DNA from 3 places in the Parazoarcus sp. PS-13 R2A genome. Region 3 is predicted to be linked to each of the others. Evidence: predicted binding sites of a transcription regulator. Region 3 holds the regulator's gene; each other region holds the start of a gene.
The links. Region 3 encodes FNR, which switches genes on or off when oxygen is low (the NO sensors DNR and NnrR bind a similar motif). Its sites were predicted from a motif close to TTGANCTAGNTCAA; they were not measured.
Positions count from the first base shown of each region.

Region 1: a site for FNR is predicted at 1,586-1,599, ahead of AC22G6_RS08965 (cytochrome-c peroxidase). Genes of this name have one in related genera too.
Region 2: a site for FNR is predicted at 1,663-1,676, ahead of nirJ (heme d1 biosynthesis radical SAM protein NirJ). Genes of this name have one in related genera too.

Region 1 covers NZ_JBYEXN010000007.1:147,258-151,415, reverse strand. Annotated here, with positions in the region: gene AC22G6_RS08970 (EAL domain-containing protein) at 1-521, opposite strand, end outside; gene AC22G6_RS08965 (cytochrome-c peroxidase) at 518-1,552, opposite strand; gene AC22G6_RS08960 (ferredoxin--NADP reductase) at 1,709-2,485, opposite strand; gene AC22G6_RS08955 (LysR family transcriptional regulator) at 2,583-3,509, shown strand; gene AC22G6_RS08950 (methyltransferase) at 3,577-4,158, shown strand, end outside.
Region 2 covers NZ_JBYEXN010000015.1:42,194-46,351, reverse strand. Annotated here, with positions in the region: gene AC22G6_RS14490 (cytochrome D1 domain-containing protein) at 1-400, opposite strand, end outside; gene nirJ (heme d1 biosynthesis radical SAM protein NirJ) at 400-1,608, opposite strand; gene AC22G6_RS14480 (formate/nitrite transporter family protein) at 2,019-2,831, shown strand; gene AC22G6_RS14475 (bifunctional protein-serine/threonine kinase/phosphatase) at 2,885-4,158, shown strand, end outside.
Region 3 covers NZ_JBYEXN010000024.1:37,649-41,806, reverse strand. Annotated here, with positions in the region: gene AC22G6_RS18540 (PHA/PHB synthase family protein) at 1-459, shown strand, start outside; gene AC22G6_RS18535 (Crp/Fnr family transcriptional regulator) at 578-1,264, opposite strand; gene AC22G6_RS18530 (SirB2 family protein) at 1,386-1,775, shown strand; gene fnr (fumarate/nitrate reduction transcriptional regulator Fnr) at 1,793-2,533, opposite strand; gene hemN (oxygen-independent coproporphyrinogen III oxidase) at 2,656-4,047, shown strand; gene AC22G6_RS18515 (sulfite exporter TauE/SafE family protein) at 4,116-4,158, shown strand, end outside.

The DNA.
Region 1 (4,158 bases), on a different contig from region 3:
CCCCGCACGAAGATCCCGATAGGACGGGTCTGCGCGATCGGCGCGGTGTCGTCGCCGATCAGGAGATCGGTTGCGAGCGGCAGATAGGCAAGGGAGTTGCGGAGCACCGAGTGCTCGCGCTTGAACAGGTCGATCTGGCGGATCTTCTGTTCCAGCACATCCCGGTATTGTGCGACGCGGTTCAGCACCTGAAGACGGTCATTGGCGGACAGAAAGCCGGGTACGTCCTTGAGTTCGGACACCACCTCGTGCAGTTCACCGGTTGCCGTGCCGATGGTGTCGAAGTCAACCTGAATGCCGACGCGGCTGGCCAGCACCGCAGCGTTGAGTTCGGCGTCCGCCTGACGCAACAGCCTGAGTTCGCGCGCATAGTGCTCATGCGCCTGGGGCGAGATCGCATCGGCGCGCAGGAACAGCCAGCTCAGCAGGCTGGCAGCAATGCCGATGGCGACCAGCATCCACGCGAAGCCGGTGCGACTGACGATGGTGGGCAGCAGTGTCGGCCGTTCGTGGGCGCTCACTGCAGGGGGGCTCCACGAAAACTGCCGCTGAGCGTGTGCAGAAACGCCACGAGAAGCCGACGGTCCTCTGTGGTGAGCGGTCGGCCGAGCTGATAGCGTGCCATGATTTCTGCTGCATCTTCCAGTGTCTCGACGCTGCCATCGTGAAAGTAGGGGGCGGTGAGGGCGACGTTGCGCAGACTCGGGACGCGGAAAACGTATCGATCCTCCTGGCGGCCGGTGACGTTGAAACGGCCGAGGTCGGTCGGGCTGCTCATGCCTTTGTCGGCATAATAATCGCCCATCACGCCGAAGCGCTGGAACAGGTTGCCGCCGACATTGATGCCCTGATGGCAGCTGGCGCAACCGAGACTCTTGAAACGGGCGTAACCCTCGATCTCATCGGCGCTGAGGGCGTTGGTCCTGCCACGCAGGTACTGGTCGAACCGGGCGCCGGGTGTCAGCAGGCTGCGCTCGAAAGTAGCCAGTGCATCGGCGATCGTTTCCGCGCTGATGCCTTGTGGATAGAGCTCGGCAAACAGGCTGCGATAGTCGTCGCTCTTGTTCAGACGCTCGATCACCAGGCTCCAGCTGGAGCCCATTTCCACCGGGTTGTGAAGCGGGCCGGCAACCTGCTCTTCCAGCGTTGCGGCCCGTCCGTCCCAGAACTGAGCGAAGTTCAGGCCGGCGTTGAATACAGTCGGGGCGTTGGCGGTGCCGAGTGCGCCACCCACCCCTCTGGAAGCGGGCAGACCGTCGGTGCCGGCCCTGTCGAGCGGGTGGCAGCTGGCGCAGGAGATCGTGTAATCGACCGACAGTACAGGGTCGTGAAAGAGACGTTCGCCGAGGCCAGCGCGAAGCGGGTCTGTAAGCTGCGGATCGGCCGGCAGGGGGGAAATCGGCTCCGCGCGCCGGTCCACGCCGCCCATCATCAGCGTGATGGGCGATGGGGTGGCTGCCGATGGCGCTTCACGCCAGGTCAGGATGACCAGAGTGGCAGCAAATACGGTCAGCAGGCCAGCTATAACAAAACTAGGCGTACTGTCTTTCACCGCGGCATCTTACTTCCGCAGCTTTCAACCGATTTGACCCTGATCAAGGAATTTGAGAACTCTTCGTACTTCCGGAGAAGAGCCGAGAGAACTCTTCAGTAGTATGTCTTCCTGTCTGCCGGCCCGATTGCCGAAACAAGGGGGGCGGTCAATGGTTCAGCGCTCCACGAAAGCGCGCTCGATCACGTAGTCGCCCGGTTCCCCGATACGCTTGGAAATCTGGAAGCCCCGTTCATCGAGCAGGGTGCAGCAGTCGGCGAGCATCGACGGACTGCCGCAGATCATCGCACGGTCAAGCGCGGGGTCGAGGGGCTGCAGATCGCAATCGCTCAGCAGCTTTCCGGAGCGGATGAGATCGGTCAGGCGCCCGTTGTTGCGGAAGGGTTCGCGGGTGACGGTCGGGTAGTAAATCAGCTTTTCACGCACGGACTCGCCAAACCAGGGGTTCTCGGGCAGGTCCTTCTCGATGAAGTCGGCGTAGGCGAGTTCGGACGTATGGCGCACGCCGTGGATCAGGACGATGCGCTCGAAGCGCTCATAGGTTTCCGGGTCCTGGATGACGCTGATGAAAGGTGCCAGTCCGGTGCCGGTGGACATCAGGTACAGGTTGCGGCCGGGGCGAAGGTCGTGCAGCACCAGCGTACCGGTGGGCTTCTTGCTGACCACGATCGGGTCGCCTTCGCGCAGGTGTTGCAGACGCGAAGTGAGCGGACCGTCGGGCACCTTGATGCTGAAGAACTCGAGGTGCTCCTCGTAGTTGGGGCTGGCGATGCTGTAGGCGCGCGTCAGCGGACGGCCGTCGAGTTCGAGGCCGATCAGGACGAACTGTCCGTTCTCGAAGCGCAGGCCGGGGTTGCGGGTGGTGCGGAAACTGAACAGGGAGTCGTTCCAGTGATGGACGCTGAGAATGCGTTCCTGATTCAGATTGCTCATGGTGTGCTCTTGGATGAATGAGTGATGGGCGAAGTTTACCGGTGCTTCTTTACCTGAATGGTGGATAATTCAGCTAAGCCTTACCGGTTTTATAAATATGAAGTACACCCTTCGCCAGATTGAAGCCTTTGTTGCCATCGCCCGCAGTGACAATGTGTCGCGTGCCGCCGAAGCGCTCAACCTGTCGCAATCGGCTACCAGCGCGGCGCTCGCCGAACTGGAGAACCAGTTCGAGCATCAGCTCTTCGATCGTCACGGCCGGCGTCTGCACCTGAACGAGCAGGGACGTCTGCTGCTGCCGCGCGCGGTGGAACTGCTGGATCGTGCGGAGGAGGTGGAGGCGCTGTTGCGTGGAGAGCGCGGACTGGGCAGCCTGCGGGTCGGGGCGACGCTGACCATTGGCAATTACCTGCTGCCGCTGATTGTTTCGGGCTTTCTGCAGCGACATCCGGAAAGCCATGTTCAACTGCAGGTGCAGAACACGGCCAACGTGGTGGCCCAGGTACTTCATCATGAAATCGATCTTGGCCTCATCGAGGGGCAGGTTCTCGATCGCGAGATCGAGATCGAACCCTGGGTGGACGACGAACTGGTGGTGTTCTGTGCGCCGTCCCATCGCCTGGCGCAGCAGTCCACTGCGACCCTGGCCGAAATTGCAGCCGAGCCGATGATTCTGCGCGAGCGCGGATCGGGTACCCGCGAAACTTTCGAGCAGGCCCTGCGCCACTGGGAGGGGGGACTGCGAGTTCAGCTCGAACTCGAGCACACGGAAGCAATCAAGCGTGCAGTGGAGAGCGGACTTGGGATTGGCTGCATCTCGAGGCTGGCGCTGCGCGATGCCTTCAGGCGTGGCAGTCTGGTCCCGGTGGAGACCCCCGAGCTCGATCTGCGGCGTCGTTTTCAGTTCATCTGGCGTCGCGGGAAGTACCATACGGCAGCGATCAGAACCTTTCTCGACGATTGCCGGGCGCTGACGTCCGGCGCTCAGCGCAGTCACGAAATTTCATTGCCCGCGGTCCCCTGACCGCCGCATTTTCATCCTGCAGCGCCGCGGTGCGCGCAGGTCTTCAATCATTCCGGAGTTTCCGACCATGACTGATCCCCAGTTGAGCTGGATCGAACAAGACGAAGCGTGCACTGCGCGCTGGCATTCAGAAAGTGGAACGCCGCCACCGCGTCGCGTGCAGATGGCCGACGACACCATGAACGCGGATACGGCCTTCCGTCTTGCGTGCGAGGGCACGGCCCTGCTGTGGCGTGGCGACTTCCAGAACGCGCGCCTGCTGTTGCAGGCCGTGGCGCGGCGCGCCGAGCCGAAACCGAAAAAGGCTGCGCGCAAGAAGGCCAAGGCGGCCGATGTGACGCCAGCCCATGCCTTCCACCTCTATCGGCAGTCGCAGGCACAGCGCGCCCGTATTCTTGGCATGCTGCTGATTCCCGTGGGCGAGGATTACACCATTCCGCTGCGCCGTGCGCCGGATATCAGCGAAGCCTGCGTTGAGGCTTACGGCGAGAGCACGGGGCCCTTTGTCGTTTCCCTGCGTGAGTTGCTCGGGGTCGTCAGTGCCCATGAGTGGCGCAAGAAGGGCGTTGAGATTCAGGAGCTCGGTGCGCGGATCCATGCGCACTACGGCGTGTATTCGCCGGTGCGCGGCGAATATGTGGATCTCGTC
Region 2 (4,158 bases), on a different contig from region 3:
GATCGGCGCTGAACACCGGTGTCGGCGACAGCGTCGCGGGGTCGGTGTGCTGGATGCGCGAGGCGCGAATGTCGGACTCGGTCCATTTGGGCGCCGGCGTGACCGGCGTGTAGATCCATTCGGCAAGGGCGGCGATCTCGTCCTTGCTCAAGACCTCGGCAAACGCCGGCATCTGCGTGGCTGCGCGCCCGCCGGTGATGACCTTGACCGCCTCCCCCTTGCGCAGCCGGGCGAGATTGTCGGGCAGCAGCGCCGGGCCCATGCTGCCCAGACGATCCGGCGCATGACAGGCCGCGCAATGCTGCTGGTAGTTCCGGGCGGTGGCCGGCGCCCCCTCATCGGCCCACGCCGGCAGTGCCAGTGCGATCAGCGCGGCTGCAATCGATGTCGGCAGGCGCATCATGAGCCCACCTTTTCAATCCGCGTCCATGGCGTGTTGAGCACACGCACGGAGCCGTAGTCCGCCGCATCCACGCCGATCTCCGCATCGCTCAGATAGCACGCGGGGTCTTCCGCCCACGGGTTGCCGGTGATCTGTTCCGCACGCACGCGCGAACTGCCATTGCAGATGTCGAGATACCTGCAGGCTCCGCACCGCCCCTCGAGCTTGCGCGGATGCGGCTTGAGCCCGGCCAGCAGCGGATTCGACAGATCGTTCCAGATCTCGCCAAAGGCCCGCTCCCGCACATTGCCCAGGGGGATGTGCCACCACATAGTGTCCGGGTGAACCACGCCGAGATTGTCGATGTTCGCAACGTTCACGCCGCTGGCGTTCCCGCCCCACTGGCGCAGCTTGCCCTCGATGTGTTCGGCATGCTGCGGAAAGCGGCGCCGCACCCAGTGCAGCAGGAACACGCCATCGGCATCGTTGTTTCCGGTCACGAAGTCCTTCTCGATGCCGCGCTGGTGAAGTTCGAGACAGGTTTCGAACAGAAGCTCCATGGCGTCGCGGGTGGTGCGGTGCTGGGCATCGTCGCCACGGTGCTTGTTGCCGCGTCCCGCGTAATTGAGGTGAGAGAAGTAGAACTTGTCGATCGCCTCCTCCTCCACCAGTCGCAGCAGTCCGCGCAGGTCGTGGGCGTTGTCCTCGGTCATGGTGTAGCGCACGCCGACCTTGATCCCGCGCTCAACGCACAGACGGATGCCCGCCATCGAAGCATCGAATGCGCCTGCCTTGCGCCGGAAGCGGTCGTGGGTGTCGGCAATGCCGTCGAGACTGACGCCGACGTAGTCGAAACCGATGTCGTCGATCGCGTCGATATTGCCTTTGTCGATCAGCGTGCCGTTGGACGACAGGGCAACATAGAACCCCATCTCCTTGGCCTGCCGGGCAATGTCGAAAATGTCCGCTCGCAGCAGCGGTTCACCGCCCGACAGGATCAGCACCGGCACCCGCGCCGCCTTGAGGTCACCCATCACCCGGTACACCTCGCCGGTAGACAGCTCCCCGGCGAAGTCCGTATCCGCAGAAATCGAGTAACAGTGCTTGCAGGTCAGGTTGCAGCGCCGGATCAGGTTCCAGATGACGACCGGCCCTGGCGGATTGTGCCGGGGCGCGACCGGGGTGGGATGATCAAGCTCGCGGATGAACTGGGATATGCGGAACATGACGGTCTGGCCTCCTGGTTCCCCGGATTACACCGCACCACGACATGACAATAAATGATGCGGGTCAAGCAAGGGGGCCGATCCCCTGTCGCCGCAGGTTTTTGCATTGCACCAAAAACAGGCAACTCGCGCCCCCCGCGCCCCAATCGGGGGAGCAAAAAGCGCTTCAGAACCGGGCGATCAAGGCAGGAACCCCGGATTCATGGGCTTTTCCATGCTGGCACGCTACATGCTTTTCATAAATCAGCTCGGGCCAACGGCGGCCTGAGGCATGTGCAACAGGGCATCAACCTGAATCAGCGCAGCAAATGGACAACGGCGTCCATTTCCACCCTTCGTTTCCGAGGGCGTGGAGATGGACGCTTTTTTGCGTTCACACGGCTTGCTCACCACTCACCCAGGGGAAAATCATGTCATATATCGCGCCCGCAGAATTCGTCACCAAGATGGTTGACGCAGGAGAGTCGAAGATCTTCATGTCGACTCGCGACACACTGGTCCGCGCCTACATGGCCGGCGCCATTCTTGCGCTGGCCGCGGCCTTCGCGGTCACCATCACCGTGCAGACGGGGCAACCGCTTGCCGGCGCCATGCTGTTCCCGGTCGGCTTCTGCCTGTTGTACCTGCTGGGCTTCGACCTGCTTACCGGCGTGTTCACGCTCTGCCCGCTCGCGCTCATCGACAAGCGCCCCGGCGTCACCGTCAATGGCGTGTTGCGCAACTGGGGCCTGGTGTTCGTCGGCAACTTCGCCGGCGCGCTGACGGTAGCGGTGATGATGGCGATCATCTTCACCTTTGGCTTCACCGAAGCACCCAGCATCGTTGGCCAGAAGATCGGCTCCATCGGTGAAGGACGCACCGTCGGTTACGCAGATCACGGCGCGGCCGGCATGCTCACGCTGTTCATCCGCGGCGTGCTGTGCAACTGGATGGTATCGACCGGCGTTGTCGCCGCGATGATGTCGACCAGCGTGTCGGGCAAGGTCATTGGCATGTGGATGCCGATCATGCTGTTCTTCTACATGGGCTTCGAGCATTCGATCGTAAACATGTTCCTGTTCCCGTCCGGCCTGATGCTCGGCGGCAACTTCTCGATCTACGACTACCTGGTGTGGAACGAAATCCCGACCGTCGTCGGCAACCTGGTCGGCGGCCTCGCCTTCGTCGGCCTCACGCTCTACTCCACCCACGTGCGCACCGCCCCCAAGCGCAGCGCTGTCTGAACCATCATCCGGCACACGGGCCCCACAGATCGCGGGGCCCGTGCCCATGACAGATGTCGAGCACACTCTCGCTGAGCGCCGGCCAGTACTCCGACAAGGGGCGCAAGGAAATCAACCAGGATTTTCATGGCCTGAGCATCCCTGACGGCCCCCTGCTGAACACGAAGGGCATCGCCATCGCCCTCGCTGACGGCATCAGCAGCAGCGATGTCAGCCACGTCGCCAGCGCAGCCGCGGTCCGGAGCTTTCTTGACGACTACTACTGCACCTCGGAAGCATGGACGGTCAGGACCGCTGCGCAGCGCGTGCTCGAAGCGACCAACTCCTGGCTGTACGCGCAGACCCGCCAGAGCCCCTACCGTTACGACGGCGACCGTGGTTATGTGTGCACCCTCAGCGCCCTGATCATCAAGTCCGCAACGGCCCACATCTTCCATATCGGCGACAGCCGGATCTACCGCCTGCGGGACTCGAATCTCGAACAACTCACCGACGACCATCGGATCGTCGTGTCGCATGACACCCACTACCTCGCCCGCGCCCTCGGGATTTCCGCACAACTGGATATCGAATATCAGCGCCTGGCAGTGAAAGAGGGCGACATCTTCGTGCTGGCCACCGACGGGGTGTACGAATTCGCCTCGCCCCGCTTCATCGTCGACGCCATCAGCGAAGCCGCGATGGATCTCGACGCCGCGGCACGGAGCATCGCTGAAGAAGCCCTCACCCGCGGCAGCACCGACAACCTGACGATACAGATCGCACGCGTCGACACCGTGCCCGACGGGACAGCGGCCGAACACAGGCAGCAATGGCTCGACCTGCCACCCGCCCCCATCCTCCAGCCGCGCATGCTGTTCGACGGCTACCGGATCATTCGCGAAATACACGGCAACAGCCGCAGCCACATCTACCTCGCCGAGGACGGCAACAGCGCCACACGGGTGGCAATCAAGATCCCCTCGGTCGATCTGCGCGGCGATCCCGCCTATCTGGAAAGATTCATGCTGGAAGAATGGATCGCGCGCCGCATCAACAGCGCGCACGTCCTCAAACCCAGCACGCTGAAGCGGCAGCGCACCGCGCTCTATGTCGTCACCGAGTTCATCGAAGGCCAGACGCTGGCGCAATGGATGATCGACAACCCGGCGCCACCGATCGAAACCGTGCGCGACATCGTCGAACAGATCGCGAAAGGCCTGCTCGCCTTCCATCGCATGGAGATGCTGCACCAGGATCTGCGCCCGAACAACATCATGATCGACAAGGCCGGCACGGTGAAGATCATCGATTTCGGTGCGACGCGCGTGGCCGGCCTGATCGAATC
Region 3 (4,158 bases):
TCGTGGTACCTGCGCGAGCTTTACCTGAACAACAAGCTGATTCATCCCGACGCACTCGAGGTGGCGGGTGAGCCGCTCGATCTCGGCCGTATCACGCAACCGCTCTACGTCGTTTCCGCAGAGGACGATCACATTGCGCCGTGGCTGCAGACTTTCCGTGTGGTCAACCACGTCACCGGTCCGAAGCGCTATGTGCTCTCGAGCTCAGGCCACATTCTCGGCATCGTCAATCCGGTCGTCACGCCGCCCAAGCGCAGGTTCTGGGCCGGTGAAGCGCATCGCTCGGATACGGCCGAGCAGTGGCGCAATCGCACTGAAGAGCAGGCGGGCAGCTGGTGGGCCGACTGGATGGACTGGGTCAAACCCCACGCCGGAGAGCTGATCGAAGCGAGGCCGGCGGCAAGCGAGCAGTTTCCTTCTCTCGCACCGGCGCCAGGAACCTATGTGCTTGAGTCCTGAGCGCTGACGCGTGAAGGCTTCGGCTTTCAGCACCCGGGTATCGTGAAAAACGGCCTCTTGCTCGTTCAAGAGGCCGTTGCTTTTCGGGGGGGACGGAAGGACTTGAGCGGGTGAAGTGCTACCCGCTGTAGCGCGACAGTGCCTGCGGATTGTGAAGCGTGATGCGCTTGCCGTGAACGGTGATGAGTCCATGGTCTGCCAGGTCGTGGAAGATCCGCGAAAGGGTCTCGGGCGTCAGGTTCAGGCGTGACGCGATGACCTGCTTGCTCGTGGGCAGGGAGATGTCGCAAGCCTTGGTGCCGTCCTCTTCGGTTTGCTGGAGGAGGTAACCGATTACGCGCTGTGTGCTTGAGCGCAGGGAATAGGTTTCTACGTCGCGCACCATGTTATGCAGGCGGACCGCCATGCCTGCCAGCAGCTTGCGTGCAAACTGCGGATCCTGATCGATCAGGTCGGATACGACGTTCTGGCCGATATGAAGCAACGACATGTCGGTAAGCGCTTCGGCAAAAACGGGGTAGGGGCGGTTCATGAACATCACCGCTTCGCCAAAGCTTTGCTGCGGGCCGACGATTTCGACCACTTTCTCGTTGCCCTGAGCTGACGAGAAACCGAGCTTGAGCTGTCCTTCGGTGACGAAATAGAAACCGTGGGCAACGTCGCCGCGCTGGAACAGCAGTTCGCCCTTGCCCAGTCGGCGTTCGCGGGTATAGCGTGCAACACGTTCCAGCTCACTCTCCGACAGCTCCCCGAACAGGGAGATCTGACGGAGCTGGGTAAGGATGTCTGAGGCGGTCTGGTTCATTCCGTGCTCCTGCATTTCACTTTCGATTCTAGCCTGCGTGGCCGAATCCTGTTTGTTCTGTCATTGTTCGGTGCCCGACCAGGGCGCACCGGTCAGCATTTTCCCCGAGGAGGAACGAAAGATGTATCAGGCGATCAAGCACATCCACGTCACCTGTGTGATTCTGAGCCTTGCCGGCTTCGCGCTCAGGGGAGTGTGGATGCTTGTTGATAGCCGTCTGCTCACACATCGTCTGACGCGCGTTCTGCCGCATGTGGTCGATACCGTGTTGCTTGGCAGTGCGATCACGCTGGCGGTGATGATCGAACAGTACCCGTTGCAGGCACCGTGGGTGACCGCCAAGGTCATCGGCCTGATCGTCTACATCCTGCTGGGCGCCGTTGCCCTGAAACGTGGCCGAACGCGCACCGTGCGCGGGGCTGCGTTCGTTGCTGCGCTGCTCGTGTTCAGCTGGATCGTGTCGGTCGCGCTCAGCAAGAACGTCGGCGGCTGGTTCGCCGCCTTTGCCTGAGCGCGACAGTCCGGGGCTCAGCGCGCGCCGGGCTGGTGCTGAATGAGTTTCTTGAGACCGTCGTTGTCGAGAATGCGGATATGTTTCTGCTGCACCGCGACGAGGCCGTCTTCCTGAAAGCGGGAGAAGGCACGCGAGACCGTTTCCAGCTTCAGGCCCAGATAGGAGCCGATCTCTTCGCGGGTCATGCGCAGGTGAAACTCGGCGGCCGAGAAGCCACGAGCGGTGAAGCGCTGCGACATGTTGAGCAGGAAGGCCGCCAGACGCTCTTCCGCGCGCATGGAGCCCAGCAGCATCATCACGCCGTGATCGCGCACGATCTCACGGCTCATGACCTTGTGGAACTGGTGCTGCAGGCCTTCGATCTCGCGCGACAGTTCTTCCAGCTTGGCGTAGGGAATGACGCAGACTTCGCTGTCTTCGAGCGCAACCGCATTGCACGAGTGGAGCTCGGTGCTGATGCCGTCGAGACCGATAATCTCGCCGGTCATCTGAAATCCGGTGACCTGCTCGCGACCATCTTCGAGCAGAACGTCGGTCTTGAAGGAACCGGCACGGATCGCATAGATGGCTTCGAAGAGCTCGCCCGCTCGATAGAGCGGCTGCTGACGCTTGATCTTCCGACGTCCGCCGACGAGTTCGTCGAGGCGGTTGAGTTCGGTGTCAGTCATGCCGAACGGCAGGCACAGCTCCAGCAGATTGCATTGTGAACATGCGGTTTTGAGCCCCGCCGCGGTGATCGGCACCGTCGCCTTCATTTGCACTGTAAACTTGCTCCGATTCCGGATTGGGGGTAGTCAGAATGTTGCCGTTGATCCAAGTCAACCACAAAACGCCGGCTTTCTGCCATTGTTAAGTAACACATCGACGCAGCCAGACCATGACCAGCCAGACAGACCTCATCTTTGATCCCCAGTTGATTCGACGATTCGACATCAACGGGCCTCGCTATACGTCGTATCCCACCGCAGACAGGTTTGTGGAGGCGTTCGATGCACAAGCACTGACAGACTGGCTGGGAAAACGTGCCGTCGGCGGTGTGAGCCGACCGCTGTCATTATACTTCCACATCCCCTTTTGTAACACGATCTGCTACTACTGCGCCTGCAACAAGATCATCACCAAGGATCATGGAAGGTCTGCCAAATATCTGAATTACCTGGAAAAAGAGATCGAAATGCAGGCGGCGGCCCTGGGTGGCGCACGTCAGGTCACACAGTTACATCTCGGGGGCGGAACGCCGACCTTCCTCTCGCACGCGGAGATGCATCAGCTGATGGATGCGGTCCGCAAGCACTTCAACCTGGTGCCGAATGGCGAATACTCGATCGAGGTCGATCCGCGCAAGGTGGATTTCGACACCGTCGAGATGCTGGCCAACCTCGGCTTCAATCGCATGAGCGTCGGCGTGCAGGACTTCGCCGAGGATGTGCAGATTGCGACCAACCGCGTGCAAAGCGTCGAAGAGACCAAGCTCGTCATCGACGCGGCGCGGGCAACCGGCTTCAAGTCGATCAGCATGGACCTGATCTATGGTCTGCCCAAGCAGAACGTGATCAGCTTCAACCGCACGCTGGAGCAGGTGCTCGAACTCTCGCCCGATCGAATTTCGCTGTACAGCTACGCGCACCTGCCGGGACTGTTCAAGCCCCAGCGCAGGATCATTCCGATCGATCTGCCGTCAGCGGACTCCAAGCTGCAGATTCTGCAGCTTGCCATCCGTCGCCTGACCGACGCCGGCTACGTCTATATCGGCATGGACCATTTCGCGAAGCCGGATGACGAGCTGACCGTGGCGCAGCGGCAGGGGCGTCTGCACCGCAATTTCCAGGGCTATTCGACCCAGGCCGAGTGCGACCTGCTGGCCTTCGGTGTGTCGGCGATCGGCAAGATCGGTCCGGTCTACTCGCAGAACGTCAAGACGCTCGACGAGTACTACGATGCGCTCGATCGCGACGAGCTGCCGGTGCTGCGCGGCATCGAGCTCACCGCCGACGATCTCCTCCGGCGCTCGATCATCCAGGCGCTGATGTGCCATTTCGAGCTGTCGATCGAGTCGATCGAGATTGCACACCTCATCAAGTTCCATGAGTACTTTGCAGACGAAATCGCCGACCTCAAGGAAATGGAAGAGGCCGGGCTGGTGAAGATCGACAAGGACTGGATCAGCGTGCTGCCCGCGGGCCGTCTGCTGGTGCGGGGAATTGCGATGTTCTTCGATCGCTATCTGCGCTCGGATCGCGAGCGGGCCCGTTACTCCCGGGTGATCTGACCGGGCGGGGAGGCGCGGTGCAGCGTAGAATGCGCGCACCGCATCAAACGCTTCATAGCTGATTGAACATGCCCGAAACCGGTTATCTCGCCGTCTTCCTGATCGGCCTCC